DNA from 3 places in the Clostridium sp. genome. Region 1 is predicted to be linked to each of the others. Evidence: riboswitches for the same ligand, from Rfam matches in the RefSeq annotation. Region 1 holds a riboswitch; each other region holds the start of a gene.

Evidence for each region. A riboswitch is a leader RNA that binds a small molecule or an ion and turns the genes downstream of it on or off. The one in region 1 is predicted to bind S-adenosylmethionine.
Region 2: linked by a shared signal. The riboswitch ahead of LKE46_RS16400 (O-acetylhomoserine aminocarboxypropyltransferase/cysteine synthase family protein) and the one ahead of LKE46_RS05345 (GNAT family N-acetyltransferase) in region 1 are both predicted to bind S-adenosylmethionine.
Region 3: linked by a shared signal. The riboswitch ahead of LKE46_RS01420 (MetQ/NlpA family ABC transporter substrate-binding protein) and the one ahead of LKE46_RS05345 (GNAT family N-acetyltransferase) in region 1 are both predicted to bind S-adenosylmethionine.

What each region holds. Positions count from the first base shown of each region.
Region 1 covers NZ_JAKVOI010000001.1:1,061,824-1,069,324, reverse strand. The annotation lists gene LKE46_RS05375 (radical SAM protein) at 1-1,149, opposite strand, end outside; gene LKE46_RS05370 (ABC transporter ATP-binding protein) at 1,153-1,947, opposite strand; gene LKE46_RS05365 (taurine ABC transporter substrate-binding protein) at 1,983-3,035, opposite strand; gene LKE46_RS05360 (ABC transporter permease) at 3,068-3,856, opposite strand; gene LKE46_RS05355 (hypothetical protein) at 3,861-4,067, opposite strand; gene LKE46_RS05350 (TetR/AcrR family transcriptional regulator) at 4,187-4,939, opposite strand; gene LKE46_RS05345 (GNAT family N-acetyltransferase) at 5,007-5,474, opposite strand; SAM riboswitch class I at 5,747-5,854, opposite strand; gene LKE46_RS05340 (YezD family protein) at 5,915-6,082, opposite strand; gene LKE46_RS05335 (ROK family transcriptional regulator) at 6,178-7,185, opposite strand; gene LKE46_RS05330 (hypothetical protein) at 7,348-7,501, opposite strand, start outside.
Region 2 covers NZ_JAKVOI010000001.1:3,282,697-3,294,805, forward strand. The annotation lists gene LKE46_RS16350 (zinc-dependent alcohol dehydrogenase) at 1-372, opposite strand, end outside; gene LKE46_RS16355 (class II aldolase/adducin family protein) at 405-1,049, opposite strand; gene LKE46_RS16360 (NAD(P)H-dependent oxidoreductase) at 1,396-2,685, shown strand; gene LKE46_RS16365 (sugar-binding transcriptional regulator) at 2,885-3,841, shown strand; gene LKE46_RS16370 (transcriptional regulator GutM) at 4,079-4,474, shown strand; gene LKE46_RS16375 (PTS glucitol/sorbitol transporter subunit IIA) at 4,543-4,899, shown strand; gene LKE46_RS16380 (sn-glycerol-1-phosphate dehydrogenase) at 5,187-6,569, shown strand; gene LKE46_RS16385 (HAD-IIA family hydrolase) at 6,571-7,413, shown strand; gene srlA (PTS glucitol/sorbitol transporter subunit IIC) at 7,475-8,017, shown strand; gene srlE (PTS glucitol/sorbitol transporter subunit IIB) at 8,061-9,068, shown strand; SAM riboswitch class I at 9,329-9,433, shown strand; gene LKE46_RS16400 (O-acetylhomoserine aminocarboxypropyltransferase/cysteine synthase family protein) at 9,631-10,914, shown strand; gene LKE46_RS16405 (sigma-54-dependent Fis family transcriptional regulator) at 11,047-12,109, shown strand, end outside.
Region 3 covers NZ_JAKVOI010000001.1:256,565-268,673, forward strand. The annotation lists gene LKE46_RS01390 (MBL fold metallo-hydrolase) at 1-2,125, shown strand, start outside; gene tkt (transketolase) at 2,413-4,398, shown strand; gene LKE46_RS01400 (iron-containing alcohol dehydrogenase) at 4,542-5,705, shown strand; gene LKE46_RS01405 (DUF1861 family protein) at 5,812-6,762, shown strand; gene LKE46_RS01410 (glycoside hydrolase family 130 protein) at 6,791-7,882, shown strand; gene LKE46_RS01415 (D-alanine--D-alanine ligase) at 7,962-8,906, shown strand; SAM riboswitch class I at 9,050-9,149, shown strand; gene LKE46_RS01420 (MetQ/NlpA family ABC transporter substrate-binding protein) at 9,225-10,058, shown strand; gene LKE46_RS01425 (PLP-dependent aminotransferase family protein) at 10,176-11,621, shown strand; gene LKE46_RS01430 (NUDIX domain-containing protein) at 11,633-12,109, shown strand, end outside.

The DNA of each region.
Region 1 (7,501 bases):
ATCAAGTGCTCTTGATAATATTACATAGTATTCAAGTGAAGGATTCTCCTGATTTTGAAATACCGATCCAGGATATGGAGTCCAGACACATTGAACTATACTTACCCCATTTTCAGCAAATTCCTCTGCCTCCTCCAGTATCACTTTAAGTGCTTCATCTTCATCTTTAAATCCATATGGTTTGGCAAGTTCGACTCCTCCCACAATACCGGAATTCACATTTCCTTTTCCAAATATATCTACCGCTGCAAATATTCTTCTTTTCCACTCTTTATACCCTATTAACTTGTCTTTTCCTGGACAAATCCATCTGAATTTTTCTTCATTAAGTACTTCAATATCTGATGTAAATGACATAATACCCGTGTTTTCATATACTCTCTGAAGCTGTTTTTCGTTAAATGCCGAGGATATCATCTGACTTGGAAATTTTTTTGTCTTGAAATTTTCTCCTATAGCTTGAAGTGTTTCTATATATAAGCTTACTTCATCGTCAAAGATATCATTCCCACTTAATATGGAACCTGCTGTTAAAAAGATACTTTCCAGGGTTCCCGGTTCTTTCAATGCTTCTTTCACAGTTTCATACACATCCTGAGGATTCAATCTGGCAGGCTTGTCATTTTCTACTTTGTTCTTGTTGAAATTTGAACCTATGTTGCAATATCTGCAGCCTTTGCCGGTATCCCAGAAATGACAATAGCTATATGGATCTATGTCTATGCGCTGTGGTCTTGAGGTAGCAACATGCCACATTGGAGTTCCCCTGCTTGTAAATTTTTCATAGTAATCCGGCTTACTCCAGTATTCAACCTTCTCCACTATTTTACCCTTATCTGTAAGACAGAGCTTACCTTCAATACAATCTACAACATATGGATTCTCAGCTGTAGAAATAGGTCCGGTTATAATTGAGGTACCGTCCCTCAGCAGCAGAGATACTGGAAAATAATCTTCTTTTTCACCTACTGAAAAAAATATACCTCTTGACTGAAGCTGATGTATATTTTTATCTGCAGCCTTTATTGCCCTATCTGTGTATATTACACTTCTCCTCTGAACATCTGCCTTTATAATCACAAAAGGGGAAACATCCGGATACTTTTCTATAATTTCTTCCAGTGTCAACTCTCTTTTTTTATCCAGCATTTCTCAATTGCCCTCCTTATTCATAATCAAATCAAGTATATCCCTGTGCAGTTTTTTAAATTCGCTGTCATATTTCACGTCGCTTAGATTTTTATTTTCTATATCCTTTGAGAATTTTATATTGAACTCTTTTACTATTGTGCCAGGTCTTTTAGACATGACCATGACTCTTGTACCAAGATACAGTGCTTCATCAATATCATGAGTAATAAACAGCACCGTTTTTTTATTTTCACTCCACATACGTCTTAATAAGTTTTGCATTTGTTCTCTCGTCAGTGCATCTAAAGCACCAAATGGTTCATCCATAAGAAGTACCTTGGGATCGTTCGAAAGCACACGTGCTATTGCAACACGCTGTTTCATACCACCTGACAACTCATAGGGTTTTAGCTGTCTAAATTCCTCCAATCCAATTTTCTCGAGAAAAAAATCTACTTTTTTTCTTGTCTCTATGTTCGGAATTTTTCTCATTTTCAGTCCAAATCTTACATTATCTTCTACATTAAGCCATGGATATAAGGCAGGTTGTTGAAAAACAACACCTCTGTCATAACCAGCACCTTCTATTTTGCTCCCGTCTACTAACGCCATACCACTGGAGGGACTTATAAATCCAGCTATGATTTTTAACAGAGTACTTTTGCCGCAACCAGAAGGACCCAATATACATATGAATTCTCCTTCCTTTATATCAATATTTATATTTTTTATGGCATCAACTTTTGCACTTCTTGATTTATAAGTTAACTCCACATCTTTTAAAGAAATGATATATTTGTTTTTCTTATTTTGCATAATATTCCACCTCCAGATTACCACACGTCTATACCCTATTTTTTCAAAGCTTTTTCTACAAATTCGGGGTTGACAGCTTTCTCAAATTCAGACAACTCCGGCGCAGATTTTATTTGTTTTTGCTGAACCAGAAAATCAGCTGTATCTTTAAGTGTTTTCACAAATTCACCTTTTTTAGAACTTGTACCTAAATATTTGTTAGATATTTCTTCCTGCCCCGAAAGCCATATAAGCTCATTCATTTGCTTTTTGCTGTCTTCCTTGCTTATATTGAGTTCTTTTGCTACAGATCCCGCAGCATCGTCAGAATTACTTTTGAAATAGTCATAAGCCTTAATTTGTAGTTTTACATATTTTGTAACTACATCCGGATACTTTTTAGCAAAATCCTTATTGACTATTCCAATATCTCCAGTAACAATGCCTTTCTTCGCCAATGTTCCACTATTGATTATTTCTTTTCCATCTAAAGCTATTAGTTTTGTCAATGTGGGCTGCCACACATATGCTGCATCTATTACTCCTCGCTGCCATGCTGCATAAATGTCCTGAGGCTGCATATCAAGAACGGTGACATCACTTGCCGGTACATTTTCTGCTTTAAGTGCATTCAATAAGCTATAGTGAGTTGTAGAACCAAACGGTACTGCAACTTTTTTACCCTTTAAATCTTTAATAGAATTTATATTTGCCTTATTTTTTGCAGCAAGTGCTTCATTCTTCCCTATTACATCATGTATCCAAAATACTTCATATGGAAGATTCTGAGATACTCCTATAGCTGCCGGAGTTGAACCCAAAAGCGCAATATCCAAACTCTTTGAGGCCATTGCAGTATTTACGTCTTTACCTGAATCAAATTGAACAAATTTAACCTTTGTCCCAAGTTCCTTCTCATACCAGTTTTTTGATTTTGCAAGGATTTCATCATTTGGTATCTGCTGATATCCAATAGTTATAACACTTGGACTTGCATCACCTTCCGTTTGAGTGGATGTTTTATTTGCAGTACTGCCGCATCCAGCCAAACTCCCTACTAAAATACCTGTTAGAACAGTTGTTATTATTGATTTTCCAAATCTTTTCATAAAATATTCCTCCCATTTTATATATATTTTTATTATTCTTTTCCTTCCCATGGAACAACCTTTATTTCGATTATTCTAATTATTCTGTCAAGCAATATTCCTGTAATTCCCATTATTATAATGCCAACAAAAATTATGTCACTCCTTAAAAACTTACTGGCATCAAGCACCATCCATCCTATACCGGACACTGCTGCAACCATTTCTGCAGCAACCAAAGTTGTATAGGCAAATCCCATGGATGTCCTGAGTCCTGTAAATATTGAAGGTAAACAGGTAGGAAATATAACATGTATAAACGTCTGGATCCTGCTTGCACCCAAAGTATATGCGCCATTGATATAATCTTCTCTAATACTTTTTACCCCCGATACACATGATATATATACCGGTGGAAATGCAGCAAGGTAAAGAAGCATGATCTTCGATGAATTTCCTATACCCAGCCACATTATTAAAAGAGCATAATAAGCTAGAGGTGGAAGCGGTCTAAAAAAATTTACTATAGGCTCAAAAACAGCTCTTATCTTAGTACTGTATCCACTTGCCAGTCCTATTGGGATTCCTGTAGCTATTGCCAGTGCAAATGCTGTAATAAGCCTGAACATACTATCACTAAAATGTCTGTAAATTGTATTCCCTTTGTATCCCTGGGTAATGACCTCTTTAAAACCCGTAAAAACATCATAAGGTGAAGGTATAATAGATTCAGGCAATATTTTTAATTTTGTCGTCACATACCATATAATTAGCAATATAGTTATCGTAATTAATGTAATTATATTCTCAACTGTAATAAATGCTGAAGTTTTTTTATCCATAAAATCACTTCCCTGTTAACTTATCAGATAATTTTTTTAACAACTTTTTCAGGACTTCTACTATAACGTTCAACTCATTTTTCTTTATTATAAGAGGTGGAGCAAGTATCAATACATTACTATAATTCGGTATGGTAACACTGTTCTTACCTACAATAACACCCTCTTTCTGTGCATTTTTGATTAGATCTGCCAGATACTGTTCCTCCAATTGTTATATAAATTTCAGATACTAAATAATACATAATGTTCTTTATAGTACTCAATTTTGCATAAATAAGCTATAGTATCAGTGAATTCTAACAACTAAAATTTTTAAGAATATTGATACTATAATTTTATTTCTTTATAAAGCATTTTCAACAAATCATGCGTTACTACCGAAAACTTTTCAGGACAATGAATATGCATACCTGCCATTACTGAAAACAACATTTGTGCCTTTAAAACAGAATCGAAGTTCTTCTTGAATATTTTTTTTCTTTTGCCTTCTTCAAAATTATCAGCCAATAAATCAACACTATATTTTCTTAATTTTCCGAAAGATTCCTTTACATTTTGATTATCTTTAGAATAATAAATCATAGTAGCAAACAGCAGATTAGTATATTTATCATTTGCATATGAATCAAAATATTCTATATATTTTTCTATAAATACAATAGGATCATACTTTCTATTTTTAATTGATCCAAGTATTTTTTTCCTATTTTTCATTTCATTAGCTACACTTGCTTCAAGCAGTTCTTCTTTATTTGAAAAATATCTATATATGGAAGATCTATTTATTCCAATTTTTTGGGCTATTATATCCATATTTGTTTCATTAAAAGTATTTGTAGAAAATTCTTGTATAGCAGCTGAAACAATTTTATCTTTTATGGGCTTATACTCTAATTTGTCATCAGCTTCCATCTTTAAGCTTTCAAGCAACTTCTGCTTTGAGTAAAAATTGTCATAGAAGGTAGATTTACTTATTCTGCATTCTTTTACAATTCTATCGACGCTCAGAAATTTTATTCCACAATCATTAATTATCTTTTTTGAACATTTCAATATCTTGGATCTGTTATCACCCTTCATACAAATATCTCTCCTAAAATAATATAAAATTCAATATTTGTAGTAGACAGGATTATCTCGTATACCACTATAAATTTAATTTCATTACATTTACATCTTTAAATCCAAAATCTCTATACACTTTGATAGCTTCCTTACTGAAGGCCAACAATTGTATTTCACATGCTCCTCTTGATTTAATCCATTGTATATTTAGATCAAGCAATCTTGACGCCATGCCATTTTTTCTAAATTTAGGAAGAGTATAGACATCAACTATCCATCCATAAAATCCTGGTTTAAATAAAAAATATGGAAAATCATTTTTGATTAGAGATCCTGCAACGCCAATTACCTTTCCCTCGGAATTATATCCAATGAAATGCTGCATTTTATTTTCATTATATTGATTCTTATAAAAATCTATAGTTTTTTCTTTTACATTTTCTATATAAAAATCATCTTTGAATCCACTTTCTTTAAATAAAAGTTCCCTTAATTGAAATATCAATGGTATATCTTTTTGCGCTGCTTTCTTTATAACAATTTCAGGCACTCTTCTCACACCTCACTTATATTTCGTCTCTCCCCGGATCCGACTTCTGAAATATTTTGTAGATTTTCATCCCTCCCTTTTCTATTTTGCTCATAATCAGCTTTTTTTCTTAAAAATAAGAGGTCAAGCTTCCATATATGTACATTATATAAAGTACTAATCCACATATACATGAAACTTGACCTCTAGTTTTCTAGTCAGTCAATTATAATATTAAATCTTCCATCAAAAAACTTCCTCCGGAGAAACCAAAGGAAGACATGTCCTATTGTTTCTCATCTTTCAGGGTATTCCTGCTGGAATTGGCACCATTGAATAAACATAATAATCCAGGTTGCCGGACATCATAGGGCCAGTCCCTCCGTCTCTCTCGATAAGAAATTTTTATTTACTTTTAAGTTACATATACTATATATTATTTCAAATACTTTGTCAACAGTCTATATCAATCTTACTTTTTCTTTTTTTTCCACCTGTATCACTTTCCCATCTTGAACAACTAAAGTTATTGAACCATACTTTATTATCTTTAGCATACATAATACCATATTCAAATTTTCCTTTGAAATACTCTTTAAAATATTATCATTTACTACTTTTTTATTCAATGAAACCTCTCCTACCTTAACTGAATTTTATTATGTATAAACTGATAATTTATTGATTTCAGCAACAGAAGCTTGAATTTAAACAGACATCAAAACTATATTTGATTTTCAACTAATCTTTCAAATACCAACGCTGCAATTCCTACAGGAACAACGTCATCTTTGAAGTATCCTCTTCTTTTAAAAACAACTTTTCCATCAACATATTTAATACATGTATTATAAAATAAATCCAGACTTGCCAAACATCCATCCAGTATGATACAATTCAAATTCAACAAATTTACATATGAATTCATACTTGTCCCAAGTGTTCTTGCAACATTCATAATCGTTTTTTCAGGCATCAAGTTATATTTTTTAGTTTCAATACACATGCTTTTAAAATTAATATAATCTCTGCTTCTGGAAATAATCTGTTCAAAAGCGTATTCATTATTTCCTGCTGTTCTTAAAACTCTCCCCTGTAGAATGGTACCTTCTCTTATGCACAATCCACAATTAAAATAAGCCAGATTACTAAACATTTTTCCATATCCATATAAATATTCTGCAACAACAGCTGAATTGGATCTGTTCTCACTGACTATACTGCATTTAAGTTTTTTCTCCAGCATTTCTTTTATGGGTACACCAGGCAATACTCTTGTATCAACTGCAAGTCCTACTCCAGCAAGCTGAATAAAATCAAGCCTTAATTCTACATATATACTTCCTATGCTCTTTTGAATCATTTCTATTAAATCATTCGGAGAAGTACCATATTCAATTTGAAAAACTTTTTTATGAATAATCTCCATTCTCAGGTTAACTATAGATATGTCTATACATGATTCAGATATGTCTATACATAAAATATAAAATCTGCATATATTCACATCATACAATACAGGTTTCCTGCCACCGGTAGATTCTCCTATACATTTTTCAACTATAAGTCCATTTTTCTCAAGAGGATTCATAATACGATTCAATGTAGTTAATTTCATCTTTGCTTTAAGTAAGATTTCATTTTTACTCATGGCTCCATTTTTCTGAAGTAAATTAAATATCTTTTTTTCGTCCACTTTTAAGTTTTGTAACAATTTGCAATCATTTAGCATAGCAATCATACCTTTTGTTCCATGTATTTTAATTAAAACAAAAAGATCAAGCTTTCATAATAAATACAAAACAAATATGCTCCAATATGAAGAACTTGATCTCTAGTTTTCTAGTCAATCAATTAGAATACTTATCACCATTCAGCTATAAATAAGCATCTGCTAAAATTCGCTGCCATTGTAGAAAATGTCAAATTTATTTTTTGTGTCAGATTTTGCTTTTTTATAGGCTACTCTATAAAGCTGCATCATCGCATTAATTTCTCTATCACTTAGGCTATTATAAAATACCTTCGGGCAACTTATAAAAGCCTCT
Region 2 (12,109 bases), 2.2 Mb from region 1:
CACAACGTATTCTGAAAAAGCTCCATTTAAATACTGAAGGTCTTCACATAGGCTGAACATTCCTCTTTTGCAGAAATAACAATGGTAGCAGGGAGCTGTATTGGCGCCTACAACTCTGTCGCCAAGCTTGAATCCGGTAACGTTTTTACCGGCCTCGACAACATCACCTGCGAATTCATGTCCAAAGGTTGAAGGTGTTTTTGTAACTATAGTGGGATGTCCTCTTCTATAGGTCTTGAGATCGGTACCACAGGTCAGGGCAGCTTTGACTTTTACAAGTATCTCGCTGTCGCCGGGTGTAGGTATGTCCACCTCTTCAAATCTTACATCTCCTGGTGCATAGAACATCTGTGCTTTCATTTTTCCTTTCATGCTTATTCCTCCTAGTTTTATATAAACTTATTTTATTGTCCATACTTTTCGATAATAGACTGTCTTGCTTCTTTGCAGACTTGTTCGGGCAGAGGAGAAAGAGTGCCTATTATTTTTGCACCAATGGCTATTTTAGCAGCCTCCTCAATAACTATCGCATTATTTAGTGCTATATCTATATTTGTTCCTACTGATAAGGCTCCGTGTTTTTCCATGAGTATGGCATCATCATTTTTTAATGATTCAGCTGTAACTTCAGCAAGTTCTTTGCTGCCCATAGGTCTGTAAGGAGCACATCTTACAGGTCCCCCTACTAATCCAGCTAATTCTGCAAGCAGACATGGAATTTCCTGATTGCAGCAGGCCCAGGCTGTAGCCCATGGAGAATGTGTGTGTACGACTCCGCTGACATCAGATCTTCTTCTGTAAACTGCACAGTGCATTCCAGCTTCAATAGAAGGTTTCCTTTTCCCATCTATGATGTTGCAATTTTCATCTACTACAACAATGTCTTCTGGGAGTAATTCTTCATATTTCATTCCGCTGGGGGTGACACAAATATAACCGGTTTTATTATCCCTAAGGCTAAAATTACCGAAAGTTAATGCTACAAGTTTTTGCCTTTGGACTTCTAATGCAATTTCTATGACCTTTTTTCTTTGAATGTCTAGTAACATTGAAATCTCTCCTCAAATTTTATTTTGTTGTAACATGTAAAAGTTAAGGTATTTAATATTACTTTTACATATGTTCATTACAATGATTTATGTAAAATTAATTTTGACATTATAGTATCATTGAGATGATAGTTTGTCAATAAATAAATTTTGTCTTTGGCAGCAGCTAAAAAATAGTACTCTATAGACTATTGACTTATAAAATAAAAATGCATATAATCGTTTTGAACATAAATAAACATATAGAACACATGTAAAAGTAGTAAAAGTAAATTTTTATTTGGCGCCGCATTAAATATTTACGCGTACTTTTTTGACTTAATTTTAAATTATGGAGGTTGAAAATATGCTGGGATTAAATTATAAGCTGGAAGACTTAGAAAAAAGAGGACAAGCTATATATACTGCCATTATAGGAGCAGGACAGATGGGAAGAGGTATGACAAGCCAGATGATACTCATGAAAGGAATGACTCCTTCAATTGTAGTTGACATAAATCTTGATAATGCAAAAAAAGCGTTCCTGAATGCAGGGATACCTGAAAAGGATATTTTGATTGCGACAAATCAAGAAGAGGCAGATGAATGGATGAAAAAAAAGAAATATGTTGCTGCATCAGATAGTCATTTTGCAACACAATCCAAGGTTATTCAAGCTGTCATAGAAGCAACAGGTATAACTGAAGTTGGTGCTGAAATAGCACTGGATACCATATTGAATAAGAAACATATTGTGATGCTCAATGCCGAAACGGATGCAGTAGTGGGGCCTATACTGAAAAAATTTGCAGATAATGCAGGAGTAGTATTTACGGGAGCAGCAGGAGATGAGCCGGGAGCAGTCAAGGAGCTCTATGATTTTGCCATAGCTGCTGGATTTGAAGTCAGAGTTGTAGGAAAAGGCAAAAATAACAAGGTTGATCTTGACTGCAATCCTGATACTGTAAAAGAGGAAGCAGTGAGAAGAGGTGTTAGTCCGCATATGCTTGCAGCGTTTAAGGAAGGAAGCAAGACTATGGTTGAAATGGCACTGATGTCAAATTCAACAGGCTGTGTTCCTGATATAAGGGGAGCACATGGAATAAGTGGACAAGTAAATGATTTACCTAAGATACTGAGCCTGAAAGAAGAAGGTGGAGTACTAAATAAATATGGTGTTGTTGAGTATGTCGATGGAATAGCACCTGGAGTGTTCTTGATTGTGACAAGTAAATTACCTGAAGTAAGAAATGAAATGGAGTATTTGAGTATGGGAAAAGGACCAAATTATATACTTTATAGACCATATCATTTATGCAGCCTGGAAACTCCTTTATCAGCAGCAAAAGCAGTATTGGATCATCAGGCTACCATAGCTCCATTGGCTGGTCTTGTATCGGAAGTAGTAACTGTTGCAAAGAAAGATCTGAAAGCAGGGGAAAAATTAGATGGAATTGGTGGCTATACCGTTTATGGGACAATTGAAAAAGCCGATATAGCCAGTAAGCTGGGGGCCATACCCGTAGGATTGATAAATACTGATACTGTATTGACCAAAGATGTTAAAAAGGGTGATATTATTACTTATGACATGGTTGAATTCAAGAGAGAAACAACACTTATGCAGTTAAGAAAGATGCAGGATAAGATCTTTTAGTAGAATTTAAGATAAATTATACAAATAATTTGGTTTTGATTGTGATGTTTTTAAAACCAAATTATTTGTATTTTATAATTAATAAGTTTTAAAGTAATTAAATTGTTGTGGCCTGGTTTCTTTGATGGTATAATTCAATATGTTATCAAATGTTCAACTTGTGAAAAATGATAATATTGAGAGGAGATTGAGTGCTATTATGAGAAAAATTGTAGGTACAACAAGTTTAATAATTAAATGCTGTAAATTATATTATGAGGATTCACTGACTCAGGATGAAATAAGTAAAAATCTAGGAATTTCAAGACCTACAGTATCCAGATTGCTTGATGAAGGTAGAAAGCAGGGAATAGTAAAAATTGAAATATTAAATCCTTTAAAAAATAATTATGAAGATTTAGAGAGAGATATAGAAAAAAAGTATAATATCAGGGAAACTATTATAGTTGATGATAATGATGATGAGAATATACAAAAAAAAGTTGCTGCCAAAGCTGCTGCACAATACTTGCAGCGTATTGTAAAAAAAGATAATAAAATAGGTGTCTCAATGGGAACAACAATAAAAAACATTTCAAAATACATTACTCAAAATCAAAGATTGCAGTTACAATTTATACCTCTTGTAGGAGGAATCGGACAGATTCAAATTGATATCCACCCTAATCAGATAGTTATGGACCTGGCTAGGGCATATAATGGTGAATTTAAATTGCTGCATGTCCCTGCAGTGGTATCAAATGCTGATATAAGGGATAATTTCATAAAAGAGAAGAGTATAAATGAAATATTGATGATAGGAAAAAGTGTGGATATTGCAGTTGTTGGAATTGGTTCTCCAGTAATAAAAAGGTCTACTATGATGAAAAGCGGATATTTTGATATAGAAGATATAAGAAAATTTAAAAAAGAAGGGGCAGTAGGAGATATATGCCTGCAATTTTATAATATAAATGGTGAATTTAAAAACTTTCAATTTAATAAACGAGTTGTAGGAATTACATTGGAGGATATTAGAAATATTAAAACTGTCATAGGAGTTGCATGCGGAAATGATAAAGTTCAAGCTATTAAGGGAGCGCTAAAGGGCAATTTTTTAGATGTACTGATTACTGACTACAGTACTGCAAAGATTATTTATGAAAATACAATATGAAAATATACTATTAAAGTTTTATTTATTAGTATTATAAATTATTCTATTATAAAAAAGAAGACGAAATACAATAAAAAGAAAATAAAAGAAAATAAAAGAAAAAACAATTTGAAGTGGAATTAATCATTTAATAATTTAATATACTAGGTTTGTATATTAAATAAAAAGAATGTATTATTAAATAAAAGTCATAAGAATTTAAATATAAGTAGATTTTCTATAAAGGGGGGATAAATTATGTTTAAGTTTATTTGTATAATTATAGGCTTGATGTTAATACAGACTTTTATGGCACACTTCCAAGCCAAAAGTTATAGGGACGTTGTTAGAAAACTTCGAGGGAAGGGAATAATAGGAATAGGAGTCAAGAAAGGTAGAATAAAGGCTGGAACTATAGTAATACTTGTGAGTGACAACAAAGGTAGGATTATTGAAGGCGAGCAAATGAGAGGTTATACTATTTTTGCAAGGTTTAAAGTAATTGATGGAATTGAAGGACAAGATATTTTAGAGTTAAAGAATAAAGTGATTTTACAAAAAAGAAATAAAGCTTTTTTAGATGCAATTGAACGAATAGAAGATGTATTATCGAAAAAAAGCAGCAATATTAATGAAATTGAAAATATAAAATAAGTTTTTATATTTATGAAAAGGTTTTAATAATTATGGATTAAGTTTAAATATTTTAGGAGGAATGTTTTGTGAAATATAAAGCTAAAGTTACTGGTATAGGGGATTCTGCGTTTGAATTATTTGAAGCATGTAATAGTCTTGTTATTTTTAATGATAATGCTCCAGCTGAATTGGCCGAAATTTCTATATTGCATACTATTGAAAACTTTAAAGAAAATATAGCTGTTGGGGATAAACTTATATTAGGAAATCAAACTTATATAATAACTTCAATAGGTGATGAAGCCATACATACCTTGAAGGAAATGGGACATTGTACACTTAAGTTTTCAGAAGATGAAGAAGTTGACTTACCAGGTCAAATTGCATTGAAGGGTTCATCTTCTCCTGATGTAAACGTTGGTGATATTATTGCATTTGTATAGTAGTTAGTACACTCCTTAGCAATACGAAAAAAAACGATAAATAGTAAAAATAAAAGAAATTGAGAGCATATTTAAGAAAAGGTATACAATATTTAAGAAAAGAAATAAACAATCAATTTGAATAAAATATGATATGTTAGTATTATTAAATAAAAGGTAAGTAGACAAAACTCATATAGAAAGGAGTAAAAAAGTAAGCAAACAATAAAATAGTATAAAATTTAGCTTAACAAAATCAGAATCTATGCAAATGGACATGTTGTGAATATCAAAAAGGGGTGTTAGATATGAAATTAAGCGTAAATAACATTAAAAACTTAACAATTGATGATCTTCTAGGTGGAAAACTAGAATGTGAATGTGGAAAAAATCATGAATGTAATGTAAAAAGTATGATAATTGAAAATAGTGCTATTAAGAAAATACCTGATTTATTAAAAAAATTAGAATTTAAAAATATATTGATGATAGCAGATACTAATACTTATAAAGTTGCAGGGAAAAATGTAGAAACTATTTTGGATCAAGAGAAAATAAATTATAAAAGATTCATATATAGAACGAAGAAGGATGAATTGCTGGTTCCGGATGAAAATGCCATAGGCAGTCTTTTTACCAAGGTTGAGAAAGGTATGGATTTAATTCTTGCAGTAGGTTCAGGAGTATTAAATGATCTATCCAAATTTGTAAGTTACAGGCTTGGTATTGATTGTATTATTGTAGCTACAGCACCTTCAATGGATGGATTTATATCAGATGGTTCTTCACTTATAGTAGATGATCTTAAAAGTACATTTGTATCGCAACCTCCGAAAGCTGTTGTTGGAGATATAGACATTTTAAAAGAAGCCCCTATGGATATGATTCTGGCCGGTTTTGGAGACATAATAGGGAAATATTCTGCTCTGTGTGATTGGAAATTAAGCAAAATAGTAAATGATGAATACTATTGTGATGTTGTTGTAAAGATGGTAAAAGATTCATTGAATAAATGTGTTGGAAGTACAGATGGAATAAAAAAGAGAGAAGACAGTGCAATAAAGAATTTAATGGAAAGTTTGCTGCTTACAGGAATTGCCATGAGCTATATAGGTAATTCAAGACCGGCTTCTGGAGCCGAACATCATATGTCGCATTATTGGGAATTGATGTTTCTATTCCAGGGAAAAAAGGCCTTATTTCATGGAACAAAAGTGGGAATTTCTACAGTTTTAATTACAAAATTAAGAGAATTATTAGAAGAGGAAAAATTGAATTTTGATAAAGCTGTAGATAACATAGGTTCTTTTGATGAAAAGGAATGGGAATCAGAAGTTACTAAATTATATGAAAAAGCTGCTCCGGAAATTATAGCTGTAAGTAAAAAAGAAGGGACAAACTCTACTGCGACAAGATTGAAAAGAGTTGGTGTAATAAGAAAAAAACTTGATGAAGTTATAGAAAGTATGAAAGACACACCTTCCTCCGAGGAAATAAAGTCAATTTTAAGGAGAGCAGGTGCACCTGCATTACCTAATGAAGTAGGTATAAGTGACAAAATAGTTTTTAACAGTGTGTTAATGGCAAAGGAAGTTAGAATAAGGTATACTGTTTTACAGCTTTTAGGAGATTTTGGACTGCTGGAGAAATTTGCACACGAGATTATGAATTATTTAAAAGAGGAGAAATAATATGTATGATTTAAGCAAAAGAGAGTCTGCATTTAAGAATAAAGATGAAGTGAAAAAGATACTTGAAAATGTCAAGTGTTATGTTATGGATTTAGATGGTACTGTTTATTTGGGAGATAAAATTTTAGAGGGTTCTATAGAATTTTTTAGAACTCTCCAAAAATATAATATCAAGTTTAAATTTTTTACCAACAATTCATCTAAAAACGCACAGATTTATGTTGATAAAATTACAAAAATGGGTTATCCGATAACAGAAGATATGATGCTTATTTCTAACCATGTTATTATACAGTATATAAAGAAAACGTTACCCAATAAAAAAGTATTTGTTTTAGGCAACAAATACTTGAAAGAAGATTTTATAAAAGCAGGAATCAATATCGTGGAAAAAGATGCTGATGTTGTAGCAGTAGGGTTTGATACATCCTTATGTTATGAAAATGTTTCAAAAGCGTGTGATTTTATAAGAAATGGAGCAATATTTTTAGGAGTAAATCCAGATTTCAATTGTCCAACTGAAAATGGCTTTATACCGGATTGTGGTTCAATTTGCAAGATGATTACAGCATCAACGGGAGTTTTACCGGAATTTTTCGGAAAACCAACACATCATACTCTAGAGTATATATTGAATTATACAGGTTTGAGGGAAAGCGAAATAGCGATGATAGGAGATAGATTATATACAGATATTGCAATTGCTAGAGGAAATGATCTGATAAGTATTCTTGTATTGACAGGAGAGACCAAACTAGAGGATTTAAAGGATTCTGACATACAGCCAAGATTAATATTTAATTCATTAAAAGATTTAAAAGACACTTTAGAAAAAATATTCTGAATTAAATGATAATGATGGATTAATATTCATTATATATAAAAAAGAATTGGGGGTTTGAATTATGTTAACTACTTTAGCAAATGCTGCGCAGGGATTTATAGGACTGTTTCAAGAAGGAGGAAAAAGCTTTACCGGGATGGTTACCGGAATATTGCCAACACTAGTTGTACTCATCACAGCTGTCAACTCTCTCATCAAAATAATAGGTGAAGAAAAAGTCAACAATTTGGCAAAAGCTTCATCCAAATATCTCATAACAAGATACACGATATTCCCTATTATAGCTACTTTCTTTTTGACAAATCCTATGGCGCAGACTTTTGGACAATTTTTAGATGAAAAGTACAAACCTGCTTATTATGATTCAACTATTTCTTTCTGCCATGCAATTACAGGACTATTTCCGCATGCAAATCCTGCCGAATTGTTTGTATACATGGGTATAGCACAGGGAATAACAAAACTTGGACTGCCTGTAGGTGAACTTGCAGTGAGGTATTTTCTAGCCGGCATTATAGTTATATTGATCAAGGGCATACTTACAGAGAGAATTACATTCTACCTTCTCAATAAGAAAGAAAGAGAAAAGGCTGAGCTGGCATGAAATTAATAAAATTGTATGAATCCATAAAAATAGGAGGGTTATCATGTATAATACAGTAAAAGTTGAAAAAGGAAGAAGTGGCTGGGGAGGACCTCTCTATATAAAACCGGAAGGAAAAAGGAATAAAATTGTATGTGTAACGGGACAGGACATGCATCCTGTAGCATATAAGCTTGCCCAAATGACCAATGCAGAACTGGTAAATGGATTTGCTACTGGAGTTCCTGATGCGGAGATAGCTGCAGTTGTCATAGATTGTGGAGGTACTGCAAGATGCGGAGTTTATCCAAAAAAAGGTATACTTACTATAAATGTAAAATCTGTTGGACAGTCAGGTCCTCTTGCAAAATTTATGACGGAGCAGCTGTATGTATCTGATGTAAATGAATCCTGTATTTCCATCCATGAGGGCAATTCACCGGTATCATCAGCTCCAGAAGTGGAAAAAGCAAAAACAAATATTCCTGATGATAAGGCAAAGAAAAGTGTGGCGGCAGCTGTTGAAGCGGCACCAAAGAAGAAAGAGAATTTTATAGTAAGGCTTGGGAAAGGTGTTGGAGATGTAATAGGAAAGTTCTATGAAGCAGGAAGAGAGACGATTGATTCAATAATAAAAAACATACTTCCATTCATGGCTTTCGTATGTATGATAATTGGAATTATAAACAAGACAGGTATAGGAAATATTATTGCAAAGGCAATCTCACCGGCAGCAGGTTCTCTTGTAGGGCTGATCATAGTGTCAATTATCTGTACACTGCCCATACTTTCACCTATACTCGGACCTGGAGCAGTTGTGGCTCAGGTAGTGGGAGTTCTTGTAGGAACGGAAATAGGCAAAGGACATATACCACCGCATTTTGCACTTCCAGCATTGTTTGCAATAGATGCACAGGTAGGATGTGATTTCATACCTGTTGGATTGAGCCTTGCAGAAGCGGAACCTGAAACAGTGGAAGTGGGGGTTCCGGCAGTTCTATTCTCAAGAGTTGTAACAGGACCTCTATCTGTTATAATAGCTTATTTTGTAGGAGTTGGTTTGTATGAATAAATGCAGCTTTGGTAGAAAACGTTTTTTCAGCGAGATATACTAAAATGCACAATGTTTCTATGTAATATGTATGGGTGGAAGAGTTATTGGAGATGGACTTGCCGTAATGTTATTTGATGAATGGTATAATGCTAAGTTTTAAGGAGGCAGACACAAAGAAAGAATTGATATGATAAATAATTATGAAAATTTTCGATTTTAGGTATTGACAAGTTTATTAAAAGATTATATAGTATATGTAAATCAATTGAATATTTAACTTCTTATCAAGAGAGGCAGAGGGACTGGCCCTATGATGCCCGGCAACCTGAATGAATTTTGTTCAACGGTGCTAATTCCAGCAGGTAAAACCTGAGAGATGAGAGATACTAAGAATTTTGACTTCTTACAGTTTCTCTGTAAGAAGTTTTTTTAGTTTTTAAAGGAATGACATAATAAAATATTAAATTTTAGATTGGATGTGATTATAGTGAAGATAACGTGCAATTGCTGTTGCAGATAATTAAAGTAATAAATTGTTATTGTAAAAAATTTTAATATATAAATGTTAGGAGCGATAAAAATGAGTGAAGAGAGAAAATTAGGATTTGAAACATTACAGGTACATGCAGGACAAGTACCAGACCCAACAACGGGAGCAAGAGCTGTTCCAATTTATCAGACTACGTCTTTTGTTTTTAAAGATGCAGATGAAGCAGCAGACTTTTTCCAACTTAAAAAACCAGGAAATGTTTATGCCAGAATAATGAATCCAACACAGGATGTATTTGAACAGAGAGTAGCAGCACTTGAAGGTGGAAGTGCAGGACTTGCAACTTCATCAGGACTTTCAGCAATATTATATTCAATACTAAATGTGGCAAATTCAGGGGATAATATAGTTTCAGCAAGCACTCTTTATGGGGGCACATATGAATTGTTTTCAGTAACATTAAAGAAATTAGGAATTGACGTAACGTTTGTAGATCCTGATGATCCTGAAAATATTAGAAAGGCTATTACAGACAGAACAAAGGCAGTTTATGCCGAGACATTAGGAAATCCAAAGATTAATGTATTGGATATAGAAGCTGTAGCAAATATAGCACATGAAAACAAAATACCTCTTATAATAGATAATACTTTTGGTACTCCATATCTTGTAAGACCAATAGAATATGGTGCAGATGTAGTTGTACATTCAGCAACAAAATTCATTGGTGGCCATGGGACAACCATTGGTGGAGTTATAGTAGACGGAGGAAAATTTGACTGGGCAGCAAGTGGAAAATTCCCTGACTTCACTACACCTGATGAAAGTTATAACGGTCTTGTTTACGCAGATCAGGGACCAATTGCCTTTGCTTTAAAAGCCAGGGTTCAGCTTCTTAGAAATACAGGGGCAACATTAAGCCCGCAAAGTGCATTTTATTTCCTTTTAGGATTGGAATCACTTTCACTCAGGGTTGAAAGACATGTAGAAAATACAAGAAAAGTAGTTGAGTTTTTAACTAAGCATCCAAAGGTTTCATGGGTAAACTATCCTGAACTTGAAAGCAGTCCGTATCATGATCTGGCAAAAAAATATTTTCCAAAAGGAGCAGGTTCTATATTCACATTTGGAATAAAGGGAGGACTTGAAGCAGGAAAGAAGTTTATAAATAGTGTTAAATTATTTTCATTGCTTGCAAATGTAGCAGATGCCAAATCTCTTGTAATACATCCTTCCAGTACAACACATGCAGAATTAAATGAAGAACAGCAAAAAGCTGCCGGGATAACTCCAGATCTTATAAGGCTCTCAATAGGTGTAGAGAATATTGATGATATTATATACGATTTGGATCAGGCTCTTGCCAAAATTTGATATTGTGAAATTAATATAAAATATGAAAATCAAGTTTCTTTGATATAATTGTTGAAGAAACTTGATTTTTTATTTTGATGATTTTATAGAATGGTATAATATGTTTAAATATATTATTTTGGAGGAAGCGGCATGTTTAATCTATCGGAGATTAGCAATATAATAAGACAGTCACATTTAAGATGTGAAAACGAGTACAAAATTCCAAAGGGAAGGGTTTTTCCGCTGAAAATCGTGAAAGGTTTGGAGTTTCAAAGATTATGTAAAAAAAATTATGAAGTCATAAAAGTTGCCAGGCCATTTATGGAAATATTATATGATTTTCTAAGAGGTTCGGGCTTTTTCCTCGATCTTACTGATAAGGACGGAGTTATATTGATAGCTATTGGTGATAGAGATGTGATAGAAGAAGCCAAAAAGATGAAGATGATAGAAGGCTCGGATATGAGTGAAAAAAGTACAGGTACAAATGCGATTGGAACATCCATATATATGGATCAACCTATGCAGATGGCGGAGAAACAGCATTATTTGAATGCATATCATATTTGGACATGCTCTGCAGATACTATACATGATAAATACGGAAATGTGATTGGATGTCTTAATTTAACAGGTAAGTATCAATTGGTGCATCCGCATACACTGGGACTTGTAGTAGCTGCCGTAAAATCAATAGAAAATTATATAGAGATGGAAAAGTCCCAAAATAAATTGTTTGAAGCATATCAATATCTTGATACTATAATAAATTCGATGGATGTGGGCATCCTGACTGTAGATTCTTATGGGAAGATAAAATCAATAAATGTTGTAGCCTGCAAAATGCTTCAAGTGAATAAAGATTCTGTAATAAGCAGCAATATATCAAATCTAATAGAAAACTGGGAGCATATATATGAGCAGATGGATAATTATAAATATGAAAATAATGACTACACCGTGTATTTAAATAAAAAAAATTTTAATTTAAATGTTTCTCCAATAAAAGATAAAAATAACAGAATACTCTCTATAATCGTAATGCTCAAGGATATACAGAAGGTTTACAATATGGTAAATAAGTATACTGGTATGCGAGCAAAATACAGTTTTTCGGATATAATTGGCAAAAGCAGTGCTGTTACAAGGATGAAAAGATATGCTAAGAGTATTTCAGATAGTCCATCCACTGTCTTAATAGAAGGAGAAAGCG
Region 3 (12,109 bases), 800 kb from region 1:
GGTGTTCCCGATAAACTACATGGTGGAATTTTCTATATTCGAACATATAAAGCTGTGCTTTTATGCAGCAGGGCATATAGCAGGTGCTTCATGCATATATTTAAAATCACCTGAGGGAACAGTGCTCTATTCGGGAGATTTCTCAATATTTTCACAGAGAACCGTAGATGGGCTGAAGCTGCCGAAGCTCAGACCGGACATAGGAATTTTTGAAACTACATATGGCGACAAACTTCATTCAAACAGAGAAGTGGAAGAGGAAAAACTTGTAGACATAGTGAATGAATGTATTGTGAAAGGCGGCAAAATGCTTATTCCGGCCTTTGCACTTGGAAGAGCACAGGAGATCATACTCATAATAAAAAGGGCCATGAATAAAGGCCTGATTAAAGGTGTAAAGGTATATGTAGATGGAATGATAAGAGATATAAATCGGGTTTATAAATTAAATCCCGTTTATCTTAAGAATTCACTGGGCAAAAAAATTTTCAGGGGGATAGAGCCCTTCTATGATGGCAATATAATTCCGGTGGAAAATAGAGATACAAGGGAAAAAATAATAGAAGGCAGGGAGAGCTGTGTCATAATTTCAAGTTCAGGTATGCTTACAGGGGGATTCAGCCAGTATTATGCGGAAAAACTGGCTCCACTTGAAAGCTCGTATATAGTTATAACCGGCTATCAGGATGAAGAATCTCCAGGAAGAAAGCTTCTGAATCTTCTGGAGGAAGAAGATAAAAAACTGGAATTGAACGGGAAGCTGATACCGGTGAGATGCAGTGTAAAAAAAGTAGGACTTTCGGCCCATGGCGATAAAGAAGAAATAAAATCCCTGATAAAGATGCTTTCACCGAGAAATATATTTATGGTTCATGGAGATGAGAAGGTAATTGAAAGCTTTTCAAAAGAAATTTCCTGTGAAGCAAGAGCCAGGGTATATTCCCCAAAGTGTGGGGAAAGTTATCATATAAATGTAAATAATCCCAGAAAGCAGCTGAGCAGACAGATAGCAAAGATTATGGGAGAAGAAGGTTCTTTAAGCAGGATGGATATGGAAAAACTCTGGAGATTTGTTGCCAGCAGCTATGGGCAAAAATTTTTTACTGCAGAGGAACTTGCTTTTATCTGGACAGGTGAGGAAAATTCGAGCAGTGATCTGGAAGTCATATCAAATTTTCAGCAGAAGCTGATGGAGTCCATTTATTTTGAAAATGATGTGAAAAGGCTGTTTATGTTTAAAGCAAAGCCAGAGCATGAGGTTGCTGAGCTTTTGAGGCCAAGGGAATTGAAGCCAAATGAACTGAATGATCTGGTGGATAAATACTTTGGAAGCTTCAAGTTTAAAAAGGCAGGTTTTATTTATGGGCAGAAGAAGGTGGTTTTGAACTTTGATTTTCCGATTGTTGTTGAAAAACGAATATATGATGTCATAAAGAAATTTAAAAATGATGTTGGATGGAATGTTGAAATTTCCAGTTCTGTAAATATAAATGAAGCTTCAAATATTATAAGCAGGATGCTGTATGGAGCCGATATAAGAAAGATTTCCTACAGACTGGATGAGAACAGGGTTGAGGTAAATCTGAATTCCAATTTTCATGTTGATAAAAAGGTTGTGGATGAGTTTGCCAAAAATACAGGGCTTCAGCTTATATTCAAATTTCCTGTTGAAACAATATGTGAAAAGATAACTACAGAGAGTGATAAAAGCTGCAGTCCCATGGAACAAAACAAGGCGTTGAATTTTATTGACAGAGAATTTGAAAGTAGGGAATTCAAACCCTATAGGAAAAGTATAAGGTCGGATGAAAGCGGAAAATATATAGAACTTAGTTTTATAACACCTGTGATAGGGAAAAAATATGAAAAATATATAGAAAGGCTTGAGGATAGTACGGGATGGAATATAAAAATATCAGACGGCATAAACCAGAATCAAATAATAAATGAGGTAAAGCTGCTCTGCGGTATTAAAAATATAGAGCTGAAAAAAAGTCCATCCTTCAACATGATTGATTCAACTGTAACCTTGAAATTGAAAAATTCAGAATCAGAAGAAAAAATTCAGTGGATAAAACAAAAAATTGAACACGATACAGGCTGCCCGGTAATAGTCGATTTATAATTATTTAAAAAATTTTAATTTGACTATACTGTATACTCAAAATGTGGGCTATTATTATACTCCCTGGTTTTATAATATATGACATAGGGTTTTAAAAATGCAATTTTATACTGCAAATTGATTTTATATGCTGTGAAAATAGTAAATTGTATATTTTTAATATTGCAATAGGTTTTCTGGATTGAAGGACAAACAAGTTGAATATAACGAAAAACTTTTGTACAATATAATAGGCATATCAAAAGAGATCTGTTTCGACTTTCAATAAGGTGAGGAGTGAAGTATATATGAAAAACATAGAAGATCTAGTGGTTAATAACATAAGAATACTTTCGGCGGAAATGGTTCAAAAAGCAAACTCGGGTCATCCGGGGTTTCCTATGGGTGCGGCTCCGGAAGCATATGCAATCTGGGGCAGAAACATGAAACATGATCCAAAGGACCCCAATTGGATTGGCAGAGATAGATTCGTACTTTCGGCAGGGCATGCTTCGGCAATGTTGTATTCACTGCTGCATCTGTTTGACTATGGCTTGACAATAGATGATTTAAAAGGTTTTCGCCAGTGGAACAGCAAGACACCAGGACATCCGGAGCATGGTCATACAGTAGGTGTTGAGACTACTACTGGACCTCTGGGACAGGGAGTTGGAAATGCTGTTGGAATGGCTGTTGCAGAGCAGTTTATGGCTGCCAAATTCAATAAACCTGGATTTAACATAATAGACAATTATACGTTCGTATTGACTGGTGACGGCTGTCTTATGGAAGGGGTTGCATTGGAGGCAATTTCCCTTGCGGGAAACCTGGGCCTCGGGAAGCTCATACTTGTATATGACTGCAACAATATAACTATAGAAGGAGATACAGATCTGGCGGTTTCGGAAGATGTTGCGAAAAAATTTGAAGCATGTGGATGGCAGGCATTAAAGGTTGAGGATGGAACCAGTGTGGATAAGATAGATTCAGCTATAAAGGAAGCCAAAGCTGAAGCAAGCAAACCAAGTGTAATAATAGTGAAAACTCAGATAGGATACGGATGTCCTGAAAAACAGGGTAAATCTTCAGCACACGGAGAGCCTCTGGGAGAAGAAAATTTGAAGGCTACAAAAAAATTTCTCGGATGGAATTACGACAGGGAATTCTATGTTCCTGACGAGGTAAGGGATTTCCTCGATGAAAAAATAGAGAAATTTGATGCTGAAAAGGATACATGGGATAAATTGAAAGCTGAATATGACAGGAAATACCCTGAACTTTCAGAGGAACTGAACAGATGGCTGAGTGGAAAGGCAGCAGTTGACCTGGATACTGAAAAAGATTTCTGGGAATTTGACAAGGTCATGGCAACAAGGGCCGCTTCTGGAAAGCTCATTAACAAACTTGACAAAATATTTCCAAACCTCATAGGAGGTTCAGCTGATCTGGCACCGTCCAACAAAACAAATATGAATGGAGAAGGGGATTTTTCCATAAAAGACAGGTCGGGAAGGAATCTTCACTTTGGAATAAGAGAACATGCCATGGCCTCAATAGCAAATGGAATAGCTTTATATGGCGGATTAAAGGTATTTGTAGCAACTTTCTTTGTATTTACGGATTATATGAAAGGTGCTATGAGACTGTCCGCTCTTATGAAACTGCCTGTAGTCTATGTCCTCACCCATGACAGCATTGGAGTAGGAGAAGACGGGCCGACTCATGAACCAGTTGAACAGCTGGCTGCCGTAAGGAGTATACCTAATATGACCGTTTTCAGACCTGCAGATTCAAAGGAGACGGCAGCAGCATGGGATTATGCCCTTACAAAAGCCGATGGGCCGACGTGTCTGGTTCTTACAAGGCAGAACCTTCCTCTATATGAGGAAACCGGTATTGAAGCTCTAAAGGGAGGGTACATACTGAAGGATTCCAAAAAGTCCATACCTGATATAATACTTATGGCTACGGGATCTGAGGTTGAACTTGTATACAAGGCATGGGATGAACTTGCTAAAAAAGGTATAGATGCAAGAGTAGTAAGCATACCTTCCTTTGAAATATTTGAAAAACAGAGTGAAGCCTATAAAGAAAGTGTCCTTCCAAAGCAGGTCAGAAAGAGACTGGCCGTAGAAGCTGCGACTTCCTTCGGCTGGCACAAATATGTGGGCATGGATGGAGAGGTTATATCAATAGATCACTTCGGAGCCTCTGCGCCGGCAAATATATTATTTAAAGAATTTGGATTTACAGTAGAAAATGTAGTGGATAGGGCAGTGAAAATTTTAAAATAAGCTGGATTATTCAGATAAATAGCCATAAGTTTGGTTTTGCTTATGGCTATTTATGTTATATACTAGTAACATAGGTAAAATAAAAATGTAGATTGCAGAAGATTTTCTGCATAAGAGTCTTCATGAAAAGGAGATGTTTAGATTTGATTAATTTTCATTACTCAATTCCTACTGAAATTTTTTTCGGGAAAGACCAGATAGGTGTCCTGGGAAAGAATATAAGGAAATATGGTTCCAAGGTTCTCCTGGTATATGGTGGAGGAAGTATCAAGAGAAACGGGATATATGATGCTGCAGTTAAGATTTTAAAAGAAAACAAAATAAAGTTCTGGGAGCTTTCCGGAGTGGATCCAAATCCACGAATATCCAGTGTAAGACAGGGAGTGCAGATATGCAGGGAAAACAGGATAGATTTTATACTGGCAATTGGCGGAGGAAGTGTAATTGACTGTTCAAAAGTAATATCGGCTGGATTTTACTACGGAGGAGATCCCTGGGACATAGTTACTGACCCGTCTAAAATAAAAAAGGCCCTGCCTGTTGGAAGCATATTGACTCTGGCTGCTACGGGTTCTGAAATGGACATATTTGCCGTAATTACAAACGAGGATACCAGGGAAAAACTAGGAACCAGAAGCCAGTGTATAATACCAAGATTCTCAATACTCGATCCAACTTATACGTTTACCGTATCAAAAAAACAGACGGCGGCGGGAACTGCTGATATAATGAGCCATATACTTGAAATATACTTCAACAATACAGAAGGTGCCTATCTTCAGGACAGAATGGCCGAAGCCCTTTTGAGCACTTGTATAAAGTATGGACCAATAGCACTTGAACATCCTGACAGCTATGAAGCAAGGGCAAACCTGATGTGGACTTCAAGTCTTGCCATAAATGGACTGCTGACTTACGGCAAGGTCAAGGGATGGAGCGTACATCCAATGGAGCATGAGCTGAGCGCATTTTATGATATTACACATGGTGTGGGATTGGCCATATTGACACCTTTTTGGATGGAATATGTGCTTGATGAAAATACTGTGGACAGTTTTGCCGGGTATGGTATCAACGTATGGAATATAGATGAGAATGAAGATAAATTTGCTGTAGCCAGAAGTGCCATAGAGAAAACGAGAGAATTCTTTAATCTCCTGGGACTTCCATCAAGACTGAGTGATTTGAACATAGGACAGGAAAACTTTGAAAAAATGGCTGAAGGAGCTACAAGAGCTGGAAAAATAGGTGAGTTCAAGCCTCTTTCCAAAGATGACGTCATAAATATATACAAGGCAGCACTGTAAATATATTTTCCCCTACTTTTGACAAGTAGGGGTTTATTATTATGTGATTATACTTATAATAATTATTGAGAGCATATAAATCAATTTTAGAAAGGTGTAAATTCAAATGATAATTACATGTGACAATTTACTGAAAAAATATAGGGACAATAAAACAGAAAAGATTGCAGACAGGGTGAAATTTGTAGGTATATTCCACAAGGATGTTTACAATATAACTGCACCGTTTATAAACAGGGGAAGAATTGTAATGGCAGGAAGGGTTGAGTCCAAAATGGGCAATGATTCCATGGTGTCATTTTTTGAAAAATACAAGGATGCCTGGTGTCATATAATAGAGTCGCCTGTCATGAATCTGGAAGATCCTTTTTTTACCAGGATAGGTGACGAGATGATAGTAGGCGGGGTTGAAGTTTTCAAGGATATAAATAATCCTTACAACTTGATATGGCGGACTATAATGTACAGAGGAAAGGATATTTTTCATCTGAAACTTTTCTTTGTAGGGCCGGATGGCATGAAGGACCTGCGTATAACTGAACTCAAGGATGGCAGTATAGGTGTATTGACACGCCCTCAGGGAGCAAAGGGAGGAAAGGGGAAAATAGGATTTATAAAAATAAGGAGACTGAGCGATCTGAGTATAGGGGTAATTGAAGATGCACCTATTCTGAATGACTTTTTCAGTGATGAGGAATGGGGTGGTATAAACAGTATTTATCCTATTGATGAAAACAATATAGGCCTTTTGGGGCATATAGCAAAATTTGATGAGTACGGTATGAAACACTATTACTGCATGACATTTGTTCTTGAGATAAACTCCATGAAATACAAGGATGTCCGTATAATTGCGGAGAGAGGGGATTTCCTGCCCGGACCAAGCAAAGATAAAGTTTTGTATGATGTAGTGTTTGGAGGCGGGCTTACCTTTGATGGTAAAAAGGCAGTGATTTATGCCGGAATAAGCGATATTGAGGCCCAGACACTTGAAATAGACAATCCGTTTTATGAGTATATGGGTGAAGACAAAAGTGGAGAATTGGAGACTTTCTAAATATTTCAATATTGTTATAGGAGGAGAAATGAGTATAAAGAGATATGGATTTAATCCTATTATAAAGGCCGGAGATGTTGAACCTTCGTGTAAAAATCTTAAGGTTGTAGGGGCATTCAATCCTGGAGCCGCCATATATAAAGATCAGATAATACTGGCATTTAGAACTGCTGAAGCAGTTGATAATCCGGATGATGATTTCTTCCGGGTACCGATTGTGGATTCCAGCACAAGTTGTCTGAAGACTGTGGATATAGACAAAAGTAACAGAGATTATGATTTTAGTGATTCACGTGTAATAAAAAATATAAAGAAGCCATATGATTTTGAATACCTCACATCTATTTCCCACATAAGACTTGCAAGGAGCGATGATGGTATAAATTTCGATGTAGACGAGAGACCATTTATTTTCCCGGAAAACAAGTATGAAAGTTTCGGAATAGAAGATCCAAGGATAACCAGGATAGACAGCAGCTACTATATTACCTACAGTGGTGTTTCCAAGTATGGAATAGTAGTTGGTCTGGCTGTTACAGAAGACTTCAAAAGCTATAGAAAACTGGGTAATATATTTAATACGGAGAACAAGGACGCGGTAATCTTTCCGGAAAAAATAGGGGGGAAGTACTTTGCACTGAACAGACCGGTATCCAGAAGTACCGGCAAACCTATGATCTGGATATCTGAATCCGACAATCTGATAAATTGGGGTAATCACAGGCTGCTGGCATGTACAAGGGAAAATTGCTGGGATTCACGGAAAATAGGGGCAGGTATGCCTCCCATAAGGACAGATGCCGGATGGCTGGAGCTGTACCACGGTGTAGATGAACATGAATGCTACTCAATGGGGGCTCTTCTGCTGGATCTGGATGATCCTTCAAAAGTTATCGGGCGAAGTGAGGAACCTGTTTTATATCCCTGTGAGGACTATGAGACAGAGGGCTTCTTTTCAGATGTGGTTTTCCCCTGTGGTGCTGTTGAAATTAGGGATAAGCTGTATATATACTATGGTATAGCAGACAGTTCCATCGGGCTGGTTACTGCGGATACGGGTGATATTCTGAATTCTATTGGAGTGGCCGGTGAACCACAACATGGTAAAAATATTTATTGAGTGGCTCTTTTCTTATATCCGGCGATGTGTAAAATAAAAGATAAAGGATAGTATAACAGTATTTAGCGGAGGAATTGATATGAAAATAGGAGTTATCATGGGGGGAATATCCTCGGAGAGAGAAGTATCACTGAATTCTGGAAGAGAGATAATGAGTTGTTTTGATAAAACAAAGTATGAAGTAGTTCCAATTGTTATAGACAAAGAAAGAGATATTATAGATAAAACAGCAGGTATAGACTTTGCATTTATAGCACTTCACGGGAAATTCGGAGAGGATGGAACGGTTCAATCCGTTCTGGAAACTCTGGATATACCTTATTCCGGATGTGGACCTCTTACAAGTTCCATCTGTATGGACAAGGATATGACAAAGAAGGTGCTGAAGAGTGCAGGAATTAAAACTGCAAGGTGGATGTGTGTCAAATCCACAGATGAAATAGATTATGATTATTTGGATGAGATTGGGTATCCACTGGTTGTGAAGCCAAATTCAGGTGGATCAAGTGTGGCGACAAATATAGTCAAAAATAAAGAGAATATGGAAGATGCAGTAAATCTCGGCTTGGAATATGATGAAGAGGTCATGATTGAGGAATATATAAAAGGCGACGAAATTACCTGCTGCATTTTAAATGGAAACACGCTGCCGTTGATTCAAATAAAACCAAAGACGGAATTCTTTGACTATGAGGCAAAATACACTGAAGGTGCTTCGGATGAAATAATTGTCCAGCTTGAGGAGAAACTCCAAGGTGAAATCGAGGAGATATCCCGCAAATGCTGGGATGTGTTGAAGTGCAGGGTATACGTAAGAGTTGATCTGATTGTAAAGGACAATATACCTTATGTACTTGAACTCAATACACTTTCGGGTATGACAAAGAACAGTCTGTTCCCGAAAAGTGCGAAAGCTGTAAATATGTCTTACAGCCAGCTCTTGGACAAAATAGTTGAATACTCCATGGAAGAAAATCACGGTAAGATGGATAATGAAAAAATATGTGCGCCAGCTGAATACTAAACAGACAAATGCAGCCCTGTATAGATGATTAATTAACATTTATACAGGGCATTTTCTGCTTGATATGTAAACTGTTGAGAAGAGCATTGACAACGAAAAATTGTGATGATATAATCACTTACATGAAAAAATGAATCAAGATAAACTTATCAAGAGAGGTGGAGGGATTGGCCCTGTGAAACCCGGCAACCAGTATTGTATACATTGGTGCTAACTCCTGCAGCGAAAGCTGAAAGATGAGAAAATCATTAAGGTTTCAAACCCGGGGGATTTTCTCGGGTTTTTATTTTGATTAAACTAATTTGAGGGGGAACTTTTATGAAAAACATCAAAAAGACACTGGCAATTATATTTTCTTCTGTATTTGTTTTGACAGCATTATCAGGATGCGGAAGCAGCAGTGCAGGAAATACCGGAAGTGATACGTCAAAAAGTGAAAAGAAGGAGATAACAATAGGTGCTACACCAAAGCCCCATGAGGAAATACTTGAGAAGGTAAAGCCTATACTCCAGAAAGAAGGATATGAGCTGAAAATAAAAGAGTTCACAGACTATGTAACGCCAAACAAGGCTCTGGCATCTGGAGAACTGGATGCAAACTTCTTTCAGCATATACCATATCTTGAAGACTACAACAAAAAAAATGGTACGGATTTGGTTCCCGTTGCAAAAGTTCATATCGAACCGATGGGGATATATTCCAACAAGATAAAGAATTTAAAGGATCTAAAGGATGGGGCTGAAGTTGCAATACCGAATGATGCTACAAATGGTTCCAGGGCACTTAAACTGCTGGCAAAGGAAGGACTTGTAAAAGTAAAGGATGGAGAGCTTATTTCCAAGCTTGATATAATGGAAAATAAGAAGAACCTGAAGGTTCAGGAACTGGATGCTCCACAGCTTCCTAGAGTACTGGGAGATGTAGATGCCGCAGTTATAAATACAAATTATGCACTTGAGGCAAACTTAAATCCTACAAAGGATGCACTTGCCATAGAATCAAAGGAATCACCTTATGCAAATATAATTGCAGTAAAGAAGGAAGACAAGGATAAGCCTTATGTAAAGGCTCTTGTGAAGGCTGTAAATTCACCTGAAATCAAGAAATTCATAGAGGATAATTACAAGGGAAGCATAATTCCTGCATTTTAGTATGCAGACAAATTGAAATTTTCACAGTAGAGGTGATGTATTGTAAAAAAAGCAGTACATCATCTTTATTTATATGTGGATTTATGTAAAAATATATATAGAGGTGAATTCACGGTTATGTTTTTTGATATGGAAATTGATGATAAAAGTCCTGTTTACATACAGATAAAGAATTATATAAAGAATATGATACTTAGAGGGATGGTGGCTTCAGGCGAAAAACTCCCATCCACAAGGGAAATGTCCTCAAGGCTGAAGGTCAGCAGGAATACAGTTATTTGCGCCTATGATTTTCTGAAGGATGAAGGACTAATATACATGAAAAAGGGCAGGGGAGCCTTTGTAGCCGATGTAAAAGTAAATTTTCAGGGCAGATGGAATGTGGACTGGGAAAAACGCATAAACAGCTATGCCAGAAAGTCGGAAGAACTGGATATAATCAAGAGCGAGATAAAATGGGAAAAGGGTATGATATCATTTAAAAGCATAGCCCCCGATGACAGATTATTTGATGTGGACAATTTCAAAAAGTCATTTCTGAACTGCATATCAAGGGAAGGTGGAAGGATATTGAACTACGGGTATGCACAGGGATACAGACCGCTTATTGAATATCTTTTGAAGTACATGGAGAATAAAGGCATAGACGTGTCCCAAAAAGACATACTGGTGACAAATGGATTTACGGAGGGATTTGACATTGTACTGTCATGTCTTGCAGAGGAAGGTGACAGTATATTATGTGAAAATCCGACACACAATACAGCTATAAAGATTATGAAATTGCATAAATTAAATATAACGGGCATAAAAATGAACAAGGATGGAGCAGACCTTGACAATCTGGAAAAAAATCTCGGGAGTGATAAATTCAAGATGGCTTATTTAATACCTTCTTATCATAATCCTACGGGAATAGTCATGCCTCCGGATAAGAGGGCAAAGTTATATAATATTTTCAAAAAATATGATGTTCCCATAATTGAGGATGGCTTCAATGAGGAATTGAGATATTTGAGTGACCATGTATCGCCGATTGCCGCACTGGGCGGAAGTGGAAATAGTGTAATTTATATAGGTAGTTTTTCGAAAATACTTTTTCCGGGATTGAGGATAGGATGGATACTTGCAGACAGGGAACTTGTAGGATATCTTGAAAGTGCAAAAAGAAGCAGGAACATACACACCTCTTTTCTGGATCAGGCTGTATTCTACGATTATCTTAAAGAGGGAAATTTTGAAAAGTATATCAAAAAAGCACGAAAATTTTATAAGGACAAATATGAATTGGCTATAAGACTTGCAAAAAAATATATTCCTTATGATAAAATATATGGAGAGGGAGGACTGCATATATTTTTGAAAATTGAAAATGTGGACTCGCGGCAGCTCCTGGAAAGGTGCTGCAGACGTCAGGTAATATTTACTCCGGGAGATCTGTTCTATGTTGATGACGAAGGCAAGAATACATTCAGACTTGGATTTTCGAGAACTAGTGATGAGGATATAGAAAGAGGATTCAGGATAATAGGAGAAGAGGTCAAAAAAATAAAATCTATTTAGGAGGAATATTTGTGAGAATATTAGGCAAGAAGATGCTGTATAAGGGAAACTGGATATCCTTGAATGAGATAACCTACAGGGGGAAAAACGAGGAAAGATTCAAGTGGGAAAGTGTAGAGAGGACCAATTTTGTAAATACCGTAGTAATGGTGGCAAGGCTGGTTCCATCTGGCAGATATATACTTATAAAGCAGTACAGGCCGGTTATAGACAATTATGTAATTGGATTCCCGGCAGGACTTATGGAAGATGAGGATATAGAAAAAAATGCCCTTAGAGAATTGAAGGAAGAAACCGGCTATACGGGAGAAGTAAAATCAATAAGTCCAATGCTGTACTCAAATGCAGCCCTCCTTTCGGATACGGTAAGGCTGGTAAATGTGGATATAGATGAAAAGCTGCCTGAAAATATAAAACCAAAACAGGAACTGGAGGAAACTGAAGATATAGAAGTAATACTGGTTGAAAAAGACAGGATATCGGATTTT